Regions from separate parts of the Nesterenkonia sandarakina genome, predicted to be linked through region 2. Evidence: predicted binding sites of a transcription regulator. Region 2 holds the regulator's gene; the other holds the start of a gene.
The links. Region 2 encodes HspR, which represses chaperone genes until heat shock. Its sites were predicted from a motif close to AAGTTGAGTCNNNNNGACTCAACTT; they were not measured.

Region 1: the regulator HspR is predicted to act here: its motif matches at 5,376-5,400, upstream of clpB (ATP-dependent chaperone ClpB).

Annotation. Positions count from the first base shown of each region.
Region 1 is NZ_JACCFQ010000001.1:753,905-761,399, forward strand. Features, by position in the region: gene HNR11_RS03570 (Sir2 family NAD-dependent protein deacetylase) at 1-788, opposite strand, end outside; gene HNR11_RS03575 (DUF3073 domain-containing protein) at 792-995, opposite strand; gene HNR11_RS03580 (methylated-DNA--[protein]-cysteine S-methyltransferase) at 1,279-1,884, shown strand; gene HNR11_RS03585 (dihydrofolate reductase family protein) at 2,048-2,623, shown strand; gene clpB (ATP-dependent chaperone ClpB) at 2,691-5,324, opposite strand; gene HNR11_RS03595 (hypothetical protein) at 5,940-6,146, opposite strand; gene HNR11_RS03600 (hypothetical protein) at 6,161-6,682, opposite strand; gene HNR11_RS03605 (GNAT family N-acetyltransferase) at 7,030-7,495, shown strand, end outside.
Region 2 is NZ_JACCFQ010000001.1:1,352,147-1,359,641, reverse strand. Features, by position in the region: gene HNR11_RS06315 (winged helix-turn-helix domain-containing protein) at 193-522, shown strand; gene HNR11_RS06310 (BCCT family transporter) at 504-2,549, opposite strand; gene trmB (tRNA (guanosine(46)-N7)-methyltransferase TrmB) at 2,692-3,600, opposite strand; gene HNR11_RS06300 (penicillin-binding transpeptidase domain-containing protein) at 3,603-5,546, opposite strand; gene HNR11_RS06295 (heat shock protein transcriptional repressor HspR) at 5,618-6,112, opposite strand; gene HNR11_RS06290 (DnaJ C-terminal domain-containing protein) at 6,112-7,104, opposite strand; gene HNR11_RS14010 (nucleotide exchange factor GrpE) at 7,136-7,495, opposite strand, start outside.

The sequences.
Region 1 (7,495 bases), 600 kb from region 2:
ACCGCCATGGAGCTGCCTACCACCAGCAGGGCCGAGGAGGCCGCGATCAGCTCCTGCACGGCGGCCTTGCGCTCAGCGGGCACGGATTCGCCGAAGTAGACGACGTCGGGCTTGAGCTTCTCCGAGCCGCAGACCAGGCAGGTGACCATGTGGAACTGCTCCACCCAGGACTGATCCAGGGTGACATCGCCATCGGGGTTCACGTTCTCGGCCGCGGCGAAGGCGGCCTCGGCGTAGCCAGGGTTCGCCTCCTGCAGCCGGGTGTCCAGTGAGGAGCGCATCTCGCGGTTGCCGCAGTGCAGGCAGATCACGGAGTCCATGTCGCCATGCAGGTGGATCACCGGGTCTGCCCCGGCGGCGCGATGCAGGCCATCCACGTTCTGCGTGATCAGGCCGCTGAGCAGACCCTCAGCCTGCCAGTCGGCGAGCAGCCGGTGCGCCTCATTGGGCTCCGCGCGGTGCATCTGGCGCCAGCCGACGAAGCCGCGGGCCCAGTAGCGGCGCCGCGAGGCGGAGTCGTGCTGGAACTCCTGGTAGGTCATCGGGCGGTGCCGATGCAGGGATCCCTGGGGTCCGCGGTAGTCCGGGATCCCGGAGTCGGTGGAGACTCCGGCTCCGGTCACGCAGAGAACATCGCCGGAAGCCAGCATCTCGCGGATGCCCTCGCGGGCGATCTCCTCAGGTTGCGGTTCGGCGGTGTCGTGCACCACCCGTGCGATGGATCGCAGAGCCGCCTTATGGGCGTTCTCGACGGGCTTGGTGAAGGCCGCTGGGGTGGGCTCTTCCACAGGTCAGCGCCCGTACTTATCCTCGTACGGGTCGAAGCCGCTGCTGCGCTCTTCAGTGTCCGGCCGTACTGGGCGGCTGGACGGCTCCCTGTCGCCACGGGTCTTGGCGAGCTCCCTCTCGAGAGCGGTCAGGTCGGTGTCAGGAGTGTAGTACTTGATCTCCCGAGCCTGCTTTGTAGCTTTCGCCTTCTGACGGCCACGCCCCATAAGCGAGACCCCCTCTGTCTTCTCGTGTCCCTGTGCGATGCCGGGCAGGCGCTATCGCGGGATTAGCCGTATATGAAGTAGTTCGTGATCACTAGGTTAACATGACTGGCGCTGCGTCGTCGTCCGATGCACGCTCAAGGTCAGCACGATCACATGCAGATCGGCCCTCCCCGCAGCTCAGTCATCCGGTACAACGCCGCGGCAGCGCCGTCTGTTCCGCAGCATCGACCCGGGATCCAGGCGTGAGTGGACCTTGCCCGCTGAGCGGTGGAGAATTTGGTTTATGACTGCCGCACCGCCGCTTGAAGAGTCCTACCTGCCCGAGCTTCGCTGGTGCTCGGCATCCCTGGAGGGCCTGGGCGCGATCGTGGTGATCTACTCCCCGGAAGATGACACCATCCGCGCCGCCTCGCTGGCGCAGGCCTCCGGGGACGAACCGGAGGTGGCCGCCATCGGGCGGGTGCTCCTAAAGCTGATGGACCAGCTCGAGGTGCTGGCCCCGGCCACGGCGGCCCGAGAGATGAAGCCGCTGCCGGCAGGATCAGGCCCGGTGCCCGAGGCGGTGGCGGCCTATGCCGCCGGGGATCATGCAGCACTCGACGCACTGACTGTGGTGCAGCCGGGTTCGGCCTACCGTCAGGAGGTCTGGGCCGCGATGCGCGAGGTCCCGGCCGGGGAGACGGTCTCCTACGGAGAGCTGGCGCAGATGGCTGGGCGCCCGCTGGCGCACCGGGCGGCGGCCAGCGCGTGTGCGAACAATCTGGTGGCCTTCGCAGTGCCGTGTCACCGCGTGATCCGCTCCGACGGGAGCCTAGGCGGCTACGGCTTCGGCGGCGTCGAGACCAAACGCGCCCTGCTGGCCCGCGAAGGCCTCCCCCTCCCCCGCTAACCCCTTCCTGGCTGACCCCTTCCTGGCTGGTTGAGTTCTCCGGTAGCTACGTACCGACCGGAGAACTCAACCAGCCAGGAGGATGTCCGGGGTGCACGCTTCCCTAGCCGTGACAGCCTGCCCGCCGTGGTGCAGAATCGAGCTCTTCGACTCGGGAGGTCACATGGCCAGGGAATTGGTGTGGACAGGTTTCATGACGCTGGACGGGGTCGTGGACTCCCCGGGCGGGAGCAGCGAGGGACATCCCAGCGGCGGCTGGGTGCTCGGCACCGAGTTCCTGCCGGAGGCATTCGCGCTGAAAGCCGAGGAGCTCGAAGACACCACGGCGCTGATGTTCGGGCGGCGCAGCTATGAGGCCTTCGCCCCGATCTGGGCCACCTCCGAGGATCACGCGGGTTACCAGGACCTCCCCAAGTACGTGGCCTCGACCAGCCTGGAAGAGGACGCCCTGGTCAGCAACTGGGGACCGATCACCCTGCTGCGCTCCACCGAGGACATCGCGGCGCTCAAAGACGACGACGGCGGCGCGATCTTCATCCACGGCAGCGCCGAGCTCGCGCGGAGCCTGCAGGATGCCGGGCTGATCGACCGGTACAACCTGTTGATCTTCCCGGTGCTGCTGGGCTCCGGGAAGCGACTCTTCACCGCCGAGGACCGGGAGTCGACCGCGCTGAGCCTGCGCGAGTCAGCCCACTACCCCAATGGAGTCATCAAAGCGGTCTACGAGGTCCATCACTGAGCCCCTCCCGCACCGACCCCTTCCTGGCTGGTTGAGTTCTCCGGTGGTGACGTTCCGACCGGAGAACTCATTCGGCCAGGAGGAGGGGGGACTTCGGCTTCTTGGTCACGGTCAGACCATGCACGGACTCCCCTTCCAGGGTCAGCTCCTCACGGTCCACCAGGACGGTGTCGCCGTCCTCGACCTCCCCGGAGAGCAACGCGCGGGCCAGCTGGTCACCGATTTCGCGCTGCACCAGCCGGCGCAGCGGCCGGGCACCGTAGGCGGGGTCATAGCCGGTGAACGCCAGCCAGTCCCGGGCAGCCTCGGTGACCTCCAGGGTCAGCCGGCGCGCCGCCATCCGCTCCTGAAGCAGCCCGATCTGCAGCTGCACGATCCCACTGAGCTGATCCATGCTCAGTGGATCGAACATCACGATGTCGTCCAGCCGGTTCAGGAACTCAGGCTTGAAGGAGGCATGGACCACGTCCATCACCCGCTGATGCTTCACACGAGTCTCCAGGGCCTGGTCCACCAGGAACTGGGAGCCCATATTGGAGGTCAGGATCAGCACCACGTTGCGGAAGTCCACGGTGCGGCCCTGCCCATCGGTGAGCCGGCCGTCGTCGAGCACCTGGAGCAGGATGTCGAAGACCTCCGGATGGGCCTTCTCCACCTCGTCCAGCAGGATCACCGAATAGGGACGACGCCGGACCGCTTCGGTGAGCTGACCCCCCTGGTCGAAGCCCACGTAGCCGGGGGGCGCCCCGACCAGGCGCGCCACGGAGTGCTTCTCGGAGTATTCGGACATGTCGATCCGGATCATGGAGCGCTCGTCGTCGAAGAGGAACTCTGCGAGCGCCTTGGCCAGCTCGGTCTTGCCCACGCCGGTCGGGCCTAGGAACAGGAAGGAACCGGTGGGCCGGTCCGGGTCGGAGACTCCGGTGCGGGCGCGACGGACCGCGTCGGAGACCGCGCCGACGGCCTTCTCCTGCCCGATCAGCCGGGAGCCGATGAGCTCCTCCATCTGCAGCAGCTTCGCGGTCTCGCCCTGGAGCAGCCGGCCGGCGGGGATGCCGGTCCAGGCGGAGATGACTCCGGCGATGCCGTCGGCGTCGACCTCATCGGCGACCATCTTCTTCTCCGGGGCGGGGGTGGAGGCGTCTTCCTCCTCGGCGGCGGCCAGGTCCTTCTCCACCTGCGGGATCTCCCCGTAGAGCAGCCGGGAGGCCTCGGCGAGGTCACCGTCGCGCTGGGCGCGTTCGGCGGCGGACTTCAGCTCATCCAGGGTCACGCGCAGCTCACCGGCACGGTTGAGCTCGCCCTTCTCGGCCTCCCAGCGGGCGGTGAGCTCGGCGAGCTCCTCCTTGCGGTCGGCCAGGTCCTCGCGCAGGGTGATCAGCCGCTCGGCGGAGCCGGCGTCGGTCTCGTTCTGCAGCGCGAGCTCCTCCATGGTGAGCCGGTCCACCACGCGGCGCAGCTCGTCGATCTCCACCGGGGCGGAGTCGATCTCCATGCGCAGCCGGGAGGCGGCCTCGTCGATGAGGTCGATGGCCTTGTCCGGGAGCTGCCGGCCGCTGATGTAACGGTCGGAGAGGGTGACCGCGGCGACCAGCGCGTTATCGGCGATGCCGACCTTGTGGTGCGCCTCGTAGCGTTCCTTGATCCCGCGCAGGATCGCGATCGCGTCCGGCACCGAGGGCTCGCCCACGTAGACCTGCTGGAAGCGGCGCTCCAGGGCGGCGTCGGCCTCGATGTTCTCCCGGTACTCATCCAGGGTGGTCGCGCCGATCAGGCGCAGCTCCCCGCGGGCGAGCATCGGCTTGAGCATGTTGGAGGCGTCCATGGAGCCCTGGGAGGCGCCGGCGCCGACCACGGTGTGGATCTCGTCGATGAAGGTGACGATCCGGCCTTCGGCGGCCTTGATCTCCTCGAGCACGGCCTTCAGCCGCTCCTCGAACTCGCCGCGGTACTTCGCCCCGGCGATCATCGCGCCGAGGTCCAGGGAGATCAGCGTCTTCTCGCGCAGGGACTCTGGGACGTCCCCGGCGACCATGCGCTGGGCCAGGCCCTCGACGACGGCGGTCTTGCCGACCCCGGGCTCACCGATCAGCACCGGATTGTTCTTGGTGCGGCGCGAGAGCACCTGGACCACGCGGCGGATCTCGGAGTCGCGCCCGATCACCGGGTCCAGCTTGCCCGAGCGCGCGATCTCGGTCATGTCGGTGCCGTACTTCTCCAGGGCCTGGAAGGTGTTCTCCGGGTCCGGGGTGGTGACCTTCCGGTCCCCACGCAGCCCCGGCAGCTCGGCCTTGAGCGCCTGCAGGGTGGCGCCGGCATCGGCGAGCGCGCGGCCGACCGGGCCGCCGTCGGTGGCGGCACCTATGAGCAGGTGCTCGGTGGAGACGAAGTCATCGCCGAAGTCCTCGGCCTGGGCCTGGGCGGCCTTGATGACGTTGAGTCCTGCGGGTGAGAACTGCGGGGCGGCCACGGAGTCCCCACTGGTGGCGGGCAGAGACTTGATGATGGCAGAGGCGCGTGTGCTCACGGCGTCGGGATCCGCGCCAGCGGCCTTGAGTAGCGCGACGGCCATGGATTCACGCTGATCCATCAGCGCCTTGAGGATGTGCGCCGGTTCCACCTGCGGGTTGCTCGCGGTGTTGGCGTTCATGGCGGCCGCGGAGACGACCTCCTGCGATTTGGTCGTGAGCTTGACGTCCATGTCTTCCCCTCCCAGTGCTAGGTGACGCCGGATGCACGACGACGCCGAATAAACTTGAGTCCATCCTACTCAACTTTGAGGCGAGCGGAAGTATTCCAGGAGATGTCACCTATTGGTTCGGAAGCACTCCTTCCACCCGGTTGGGCGCCCTGGGTTCCCGGCAGGGCGGCATCGTGGTTGTCTCATCCTGGAACAGGCATTGACCCCCAGCGCTACCGCTGGCGCCTGTCTTGATCTCGGCATGTAGCTTCACCGGAAGCCGCGAGGACGATAGCGGCCTCTCGCTTGTTGGCATGATCTCCATGGCGTTCTGCACCGTCGTGGGAACACTCGTCGCCCTCGGTATCACCCGCTTTGCGCGTAGCTTGAGCGAACAACGCAAGTCCGCCGCCGCTCGGCGGACACGGCTACCGTCCTCGACCAAGTGACCCATCCGACGTCGACAATACTGCCGGCTTTCCTGGCGGCTGAGTTGTCCTTCAACGCAGATTCTCCCGCATGAGCTGTCCCGAAAAACAGCGGATCTCGATGACACAAGAAACGATGGTGGTCGCTCCACCCGTAGAGGTGAAGCGACCACCATCGTTAGAAGCGATCCAAATCTGCGCTGAGTGGTTACTCAGAACTGCGCAGTGACCATCCTTGCGTGAAATTGCGTCGAATCCGCCGCAGTGCCTCGCGGCCACTCGCGGTCATCACCGTCGCACCGATCGCGGCTAAGGCTGCGCTGATGTACAACACGAAGGCCAGGTTCTCCGAGCCGGTGAGCATCCCACCGACAACTAGTAAGGCGAAGAGCAGCACGAAAAGTCCGGCTCGCATATCGATACCTCCTGTTACCAGCCCATGTAGACGGCCAGAGCACCGCCGGCTCCGGCGACACAACTGATGGCAAGACCTGGCCCGATCTTACCGCCGATGAACTTCACGAGCGCCCAGTACGAGACTCGCTTTTCCAAGATGGAGACGATTGCGTCGAAACCGATAACGCCGCCCGTGCATCCAGCGATCGTTGAAGCGATACCTCCCAGTGCACCCTTGCTGCTGGACTGGGCCTGGGCGCTGGATTCAATGCCAGCGTTCGCCGCAGAGGCTGCTGTCATTTCATCTTCCATGGACCCAGCACTTGCCAGCTGCACTTCTGAGCCATCATCTAAGACCACGACGGCATCGCCTTCCGCGTTGAATCCCAGAGCATGAGCATCCGCGGTGAGAGTCTCTTGCCCGACGGCAGTGAGATCTTCGTTGATCGCTTCACGCGCGGCGTCATCCAGGACCTGACTGTTTTCTAAGTCGGATGCAGCCTGTTCTGCAACTGATGGGACGCTCGCGGCGGCACCTGCGACCCCGGTCGCCATCAGTGATCCCGTAACAAGGAGTGCTGGAATTCCTCAAGACAGCGTCTTCATAACTCTCCGTTCCTGATACGGTCGTCGACCTCTTCGACGGCCAGGCCTTCGTCCCCGTCTGAACGACGGCTTAACACGACCAAATCACAGCTAATACACAAACTGAAGGATAGTTGCTAGATTCACACAGAATATACAGAAAAGGAATGCTTACCTTAAAGATAGCTGTCCAATATATACTAAAGAAATTCAAGTTTTAAGCAACAAGCCACATAAGGTGCCTTTGACGCACCACAGGGGGAACCATCTTCAGCCACAAACCCACGCTCGAAGGTCAGCTAGTCCGTCTGCGACCCATCCAGGGGCAAGACGCCGAGGTGATCCACCGACTGATCCACGATCCTGAAGTCGCGGTCCTGACCGGCTCGGTTCACACCAGCGCACCCCAGCCTTCATCGTGGTCGGTGGAGGCCCTTCGAGAGACCTACCAACAGTGGAGCACCTCGGAGGACCGTCTCGTGCTCGCAGTGATCGAGCGGAAGACCGAGACAATGGTCGGTGAAGTAGTCCTCAATGACTGGCACGAGGAGAACCGCTCCTGCGGCTTCAGAACCCTCATCGGTCCGGAGGGCCGTGGCAAGGGCCTCGGCACCGAGGCCACCCGCATGATCATCCGCTATGGACTGCAGTCCCTCGGGCTTCATCGGATCTCGCTGGAGGTCTACGATTTCAACCCGCGCGCTCGGCACGTCTACGAGAAGGTCGGTTTCACTCACGAGGGGACCGGACGGGACGCCTTGTGGTTCGAGGATCGGTGGGTCG
Region 2 (7,495 bases):
GCGCTGGGTGGCTGAGCTGCGCTGGGGGAGCTGCGCTGCACTGGGCGCCCGACCGGTGCTGGACGCCCGCCGAGAAGTCCCGGACACATCAGCGTCACACTGCCGACAAAGCGGAGAAACGCCCTCGCTCTAGCCTGAGTCCAGACAGCCCAGCAGCTGTCTGCACTCAGGCTAGGGCGGGGAGGCACGGCGATGACGATTCCGGCACAGCCGCCGGCGGAAGCGGACTCTGCCCTGCGCCTGCACACCAGCTCCGGGGAGATCCAGGTCTGCGGTGACACCCTGCATCTGCCGCCGCCGAACACCGCCCCGGTCCAGCTGGCGCCGGGGCCGCTCGCGGTGATGCGAGCGCTGATGAAGGCTCAGGGCGCGGTGCTCTCCAGGGAGCACCTGCTGGCGATGCTGCCGCACTGCGGCTCAGAGCACGCCCTGGAGATGTGGGTCTCCCGGCTGCGCCAGGCGCTGCCTGACCCCTCGATGGTCAAGACCGTGGTCAAGCGCGGTTACCGGCTGGTGGTCTGACCCGGCTCAGGATCGGGCCCGCGGGCCGGCTTGTCACCCGGCCGCGCGCTGCCGTTCTCCGCGCCGCCGGTCGCGCTGCCGTTCTCCGCGACCACGGTGCCGATCTCTCCGGTCTCGGGGTCCCAGCCGTCGGCCCATTCCCCGGTGGCGAAGTCATAGCCCACCGGGGTTCCGTCCTCATCGGTGCGCTGGTACCACTCGGTGTAGTCATCATGCTCGGAGTCCACCTCGGCCCCGGCGCCCTCACCGGGGTGGGTGGGAACCACCTCGATGGCGAAGTCGTCGCCATAGCGCTGGACGCCGTCGAGCACCGCGTTGCTCATGGCGAGATCGGCGTACCTCTCCCGCAGCGCGTGCGGGTCGGTGGCCAGTTCACGTGACCAGGCGATCATGATCAGGATCAGCACCAGGGCGAAGGGCAGCGCGGTGACGATCACCAGCGACTGCAGGCCCTCCAGCGCGATCCCATCGCCGAGCAGCAGCATCACCGTGGCCACACCGGCCATGACCAGCCCCCAGAAGACCACCACGATCTTGTTCGGGTCCTGGTCCCCGCGGGTGGTCAGGATGCCCATCACCACGGAGGCGGAGTCCGCGGAGGTGATGAAGAAGATCGAGAGGATCAACACGACGACGATCGGCAGCCACTGCAGGAAGGGCAGCGCATCGATCACCGCGAAGAGCACCTCCGGGGCACTCAGATCAGGGCTGACATCGCCCTGGCCCTCGCGGGAGAGCCACATCGAGGTTCCGCCCATGACTCCATAGGCCACGAAGAGCAGCGAGGAGGGGACCAGGATGACGCCCAGGATGAACTGCCGGATGGTACGGCCGCGGGAGACCCGGGCGATGAAGATGCCCACGAAGGGCGACCAGGAGATCCACCAGGCCCAGTAATAGACCGTCCACGTCGACTGGAAGTCCAGGGTGTCCTGACCCCAGGAGGCGGAGCGGCCCATCATCTCGAACATCGTCCCGAAGTACTCCATCAGCGAGGACGGCAGCAGGTTCAGCAGGAACAGCGTGGGTCCGGCGAAGAAGAACAGTGCGATGACACCGATGGTGAGCACGATGTTCAGGCTCGAGAGGTAGCGGATCCCGCGCGAGATCCCGGAGACCGCGGAGACCACGAAGCAGGCGCTCAGCACGGCGATGATGCCGATCATCATGGCGTTGGTCAGCTCCGAGGCTCCGGAGACGATCACCACTCCCTGCCCGATCTGCATCACGGCGATGCCCAGCGCCGCGGCGGTGCCGAAGAGCGTGGCAATGATGGCGAACATGTCGATCATCTGACCGGCGAAGCCCTCGGAGTGCTTCTTGCCGAAGAGCTTCTCGAAGATCGCTGACATCAGCGGGACCCGGCCGCGGCGATACGCGGCGTAGGCCACTGCGCCGCCGACCAGGGCATAGATGCCCCAGGCGTGCAGTCCCCAGTGGAAGTAGGTCTGGGCCATGGCGCTGTGCAGCGCCTGCTCCGACTCCGGCGCATGATCCAGCGGCGCTGGCACATTGTGGAAGTAGGTCAGCGGCTCGGCGGGGCCCCAGAAGAGCACCCCGATGCCGATGCCCGCGGCGAAGAGCATCGCGATCCAGGCGAAGGTGGAGTACTCCGGCTTCTCCCCGTCCTTGCCCAGCGGGATCTTGCCATAGCGGGTGAAGGCCAGGATCAGCAGGAAGACCAGGACCACGATGGCCAGCGCGTTGAACAGCCAGCCGGCATGCTCCATGGTCCAGCCGTAGGCCCTCCCGGAGACGGTCCCGACGCTCTCCGGGCTGGTGATCCCCCAGATCACGAAGGCCACGGTGAGCACACCGGTGATCGCGAAGATCAGCCAGTCGATGCTGTAGCGCCTGCGCTGCTCATCGATGCCGATCCCGGGCACCAGCGCGGGGTGGATGTCATGCGGGTAGCTCGAGCGGGAGATCGGGTTCAGCTGGCCCAGCGCCTGACCGGCCTGGCGCGAGACCCGTCGGGTCTCGGCACCGAGCCGCTGGCTGCGGGTGCGTGGCTCTTCTTCGGACATCGGTGGTGTACCTCTATCTTTGTCGCTCTTCCGACTCTGACGCCGGAAGATCTGTACAGGTGCGAGTCAGTGGTGCAAGTCAGTGGTCAGCGTCAGTGGTGCGTCCCTCGGCGCACGCGTGGCGCTCGTCTTCGGCGGCGAGCTACGGCTCCCGGATATAGGTGAGGTCAAAGATCCTGCGCCCGACGGCGAGCGCCTTGGTCTCGAAGTCGGTCTGGGTGCGGCCGGGGAACCGGGGGGCCCAGCCGCCGTCGTCGTCAAGGGCCTCTTCGAGCGGCAGCGGCGCCGGCTGCCTGCCCATCGAGATCGCGTCAAGATCATGCAGACGGACCTCGGTGAGCGGGGAATCCGCGCCGGCGCGCTCCCCCGCGTGGGGATTCTTGAACTGCGGGGAGGCCCCGATCAGGGCTCGCATCTGCTCGGCATAGCCGGACCAGTCGGTGGCCAGGCGCCAGACTCCGCCTGGGGGCAGGACGCGGGCGAGGCGAGCGATGAAGTCCTCGTCGACGAGTCGGCGCTTGTTGTGCTTCCTCTTGTGCCAGGGGTCGGGGAAGAAGATCCAGACCTCGGCGAGCTGGCCGGGGGCGAAGAGCTGGTCCAGGACTTCAGGAGCGTTGGCCACGGCCACCCGGACGTTGCTCAGCCCCTCGCGGCGGATCCGGCTCACCAGCTGGGCGGCGCCGGGCTTATAGACCTCGATGGCCAGGAAGTCAGTGTCGGGGTTCTCGGCGGCGGCATGGGCCACGGCCTCCCCGGAGCCGGACCCGATCTCGACGATGATCGGTGCGGTGCGGCCGAACTCTGCAGCCCAGTCGATCCGGAAGCCCTCCGCCACGGAGGTGTCGCGCTGCCCGTGGGGTATGTCCAGGAGCTCGTTCCCCAGAGCTGCATCCCAGGTCCGCTGGTAGCTGGGCTTGAGCCGATTGCTGCGCCGCACAAAGGAGAGCGGGCGGCGCATCGGCGGCGAGACCGTCTCGGAGTCGGAGGGATCAGGCTGGGCGGTCTCGGGCTGGGAGAGGTCGGGCTGGGCGGGATCGGGCTGGGAAGTCACCGCTACAGGATAGCGGAGGCCCCCTCCAGGAACTCCTGGAGCAGCGGGCCGTTGGTGGAGCCGCCGAACTCGCCCTCCTGCAGGAAGATCGCCACCGCGAGGTCTCCCTGCATGGCGATCACCCAGGTATGGGCGTAGGAGTCGTCACCCTCTCCGGCCTCTGCGGTGCCGGTCTTGGCGTAGACCGGCTCGCCGGGAACCTCCACCAGGGACTCCAGTGAACCGAAGTTCACGGTGTCGGTCATCAGCGTGCGCAGGTCCTCAGCCTCTTCCTCGCTGAGGCCGCTGGCCTGCGACTCTGACTCATCCGAGGGCACCACCAGGTGCGGTGAGACGGTGCCTCCGGCCGCGATCGAGGCGGCCACGGTGGCCATGCCCAGCGTGGAGGCCTCCACCACGCCCTGGCCGAAGAGGTTGGAGGCATGCAGGTTCAGCTCGGAGTCCTGCGGCACGGATCCCATCCGGGCAGGCACCCCGAGGTGGGTCTCCTCGGTAATCCCGAGGTCCACCGCCGCCTGGTGGACCTCCTCGGAGGTCACATCGTCGTAGGCGTCGGCGAAGACGGTGTTGCAGGAGACGGCGACGGCGTCGCGGAACGGAATCTCGCCGAGGTACTCGGAGGGGAAGCCGGTGTAGTTGCCGAAGGACTGTCCGTGCACAGTGGTCTGGTTCGAGCAGGTCACCGAGGAGTCTGGGGTGAGCCCCTCGCGCAGCATCGCCAGCGAGGAGACCACCTTGAAGGTGGACCCGGGCGCATAGCTGGACTGGGTGGCGATCTCCACGAAGCCCTCCTGAGGGTCGTGGCTGGCGGCGGCAAGGACCCCGCCGTCGGAGGGTCGGATCGCGACGACGGCGCCAGCGGTGTCCTGATCGTCGACGATCTCCTGCGCCAGGTTCTGCAGCCGCGGGACCATGGTGGTCTCCACGTCTCCCCCGTCGGCGGCCTCCACCGAGTACAGCGTCTCCCCGTCCTTCTGGATCGCCAGGCCCGGAGCCCCGCGCAGGGTCTCCTCGTAGGAGGCCTGGATCCCGGAGGTGCCGATGGTGTCCCCGACGCTCAGGCTGGGGTCCGCCTCCAACGCCTCAGCGGTCACCGGTCCCACCCGGCCCAGCAGCAGCGGGGCAAAGTCGCGCGAGTCGGCCAGGGACATCTGATCGTCGATGGCCAGCGCACCCGGGATCGCGTCGACGTCGTCGGCGGTGACCTCGTCCTCGGAGCGGCGCAGCGTGATGGCCTCCACGAAGGCCAGCTCGCCGCCGCCGAGCACGCTCTGAACGTAGGGATCCACAGAGATCCCGACCAGCTCGGCGAGCGCCTCGGCGGAGGAGCGCAGCGTGTCCTCATCGGCGGGTTCACCGTCCTGGGCGAGCTGAGACTTGTCGATCCCCAGCCGGACGACGTCGCGGTTATAGACCATCGCCCGTCCGTCGTCGTCCATGATCCGGCCGCGGTCCGCTGCGGTGGTGGCCAGGGCGATCGACTCGGCACCGGTGTAGTCCGGCAGGACGATCGCAGGCTCGGCCGCCACCGCCCAGGTCTCGGTCTCTTCGTCGTAGACCAGCTCGGCGGAGGTCTCATAGGTCCAGGCCTCGCCGTCGACGCCGAGCTCTTCGAGGTCCCAGCTGTGCTGCAGCGGGACGGTGGCGGTGACCGGTCGCGGTGAGTCCTCGGGCGGCTCGTCGAGCACGATCTCCCCGACCTCGACCTCCGGGGCGAGGTCCTCGAGGGGCGCATGCAGGTTCTCCACGGCCGTCGCCATGGTCTCGGGATCCCCGGAGTCGAAGCTCAGCCCGGAGAAGTCCCCGCTGGAGACCGCGGAGGCCAGCGCGCCGGCGGCCTCCTCCACGGTCTCGGAGGGGTCGGCGCTGCAGCTGGTGAGCAGCATCAGGGCTGCGGCTGACACCACGCCGGGGAGGATCAGCCGGGAGCGTGCGGAGTCAGACATGGTCTCAGTATCGCGGTCCCCCGCACCCGTCACAGGCAGGACTCGCGGGGTGAGGGCAAAGGGGCCCCAGGTCAGCGCCGTCGCGGGGCGGGCTCCCAGAGGACCAGCGCCTGCGTGTTGGCGCGGGCTCGACGGCCACGGTCCACGGTGACCACGTCCCCATGCGGGCCCACCGCGAAGAAGCGCGGCTTGGTGGAGTGACGCTGGGATTCCCGCAGCTCCTGGCGCAGCGCGTCCACGGTCTCCTCGAGCACCTCGACCCGGTTCTGCAGCTGCAGGATCCGGCGAATGCCTTCCAGCGAGACTCCCTCCTGGGAGAACTGCTGGATCTGGCGCAGCTGCTCGATGTTATACGGCGAGTAGCGGCGGTGCCGTCCACCCTGGCGCCGCGGGGTGACCAGACCGATCCGGTCATACTGCCGCAGCGTCTGTGGGTGCATCTCGGTGAGTTCGGCGGCCACGGAGATCACGAACATCGGGGCATGCCGATGTTCGGGCTCCAGGAGCCGCGCATCGAGGAGCCGCGGGCCCGTCGTGCGGGGTTCCCTGCTCCGGGGTTCCACCATCACAGCACCGCCTTCGCCTCGAGGCCTTTCCGGGGATCCAGCCCCTTGGTGGCCTCCGCATAGGCCTTCACGGCTTCCACCGCGTCGGCCGAGAGGTCCTTGGGAACCTGCACCTGGACCGTGACCAGCATGTCGCCGGCGATCTCCTTGCCCTTCTCCTTCCGGCGCACGCCGTGACCCTTGAGCCGCAGCACGCGTCCGGAGGTCACTCCGGCGGGGATCTTGATGTTGACCTTCTCACCGTGGACCGTCGGGACCTGCACCGTGGTGCCCAGGGCCGCCTCGTCGAAGGCGACAGGAAGATGGATCCGGATGTCATCGCCTTCACGCTCGAAGAACTGGTGACCCGAGACGACGACCTCGACCAGGAGGTCCCCAGCTCCGCCGGATCCTCGCTGGCCCTTGCCCTTCACGCGAACCTTCTGTCCGGTGCGGATTCCCGCGGGGATCCGCACGTCGATGACCCCGCCGTCGGGCTCACGCAGCCCCACGGTGGTCCCGCGCATGGCACCTCCGAAGGAGATCGTGGTCCGCGCGGTGCGGTCCGCGCCCTTGGCGGCGGCTCCCCCGCCGAATCGGCCGGAGCCGCCGAACCCGCCGGCTCCCCCGAAGAGGTCCGAGAGGTCGGGTCCGCCGCTGCCGCCGCGACCGAAGCCGCCGCGTCCGCCGCCGGATCCGCCGTTGAAGAGGTTGCCGAAGAGGTCTTCGAATCCGCCGCCCCCGCCGGGGCCCGGGCCGCCCGAGAATCGGGCGCCCGAGCCCATGGCGCGCACGGCGTCGTACTGCTCGCGCTGTTCCTTGTCCGCGAGCACTGAATGGGCCTCGGCGACGTCCTTGAACTTCTGCTCCGCGGCATCATCCCCGGGGTTCTTATCGGGGTGGTGCTTGCGGGCGAGTCTTCGGTACGCCTTCTTGATGTCCTCCTCGGAGGCATCGCGGGAGACGCCAAGGATGGCGTAGAAATCTTTTTCGATCCAGTCCTGTGAGGCCATGGCGCCTCCCTCCTTTCTGCTGCTCTGCGGTTCAGCCCTGGTCGGGGCCGGAGGAGACCATCACCTGGGCCGCCCGGAGCAGGCGGTCACCGTGGCGATAGCCGGCGCGCAGCACGATGGCCACGTGGTCGGCGGGGATCTCCTCATGGGGCTGGGTCATGATCGCCTCGTGCTGGTTGGGATCGAAGGCTTCCCCGATCTCTCCCAGCACTTCAAGGCCCTGGCTCTGCAGCACCGACTCCAGGCGGGTCGCGATGTGCGCGAAGGGCCCCTCCTGCAGGTCTCCGGCCTGGCGGGCCGAGGAGATGTCATCGAGCACCGGCATGAGCTCGGTGATCAGCTGACCCTTGGTGCGATCACGTTCGGTCGCCCGGTCACGCTCCACCCGACG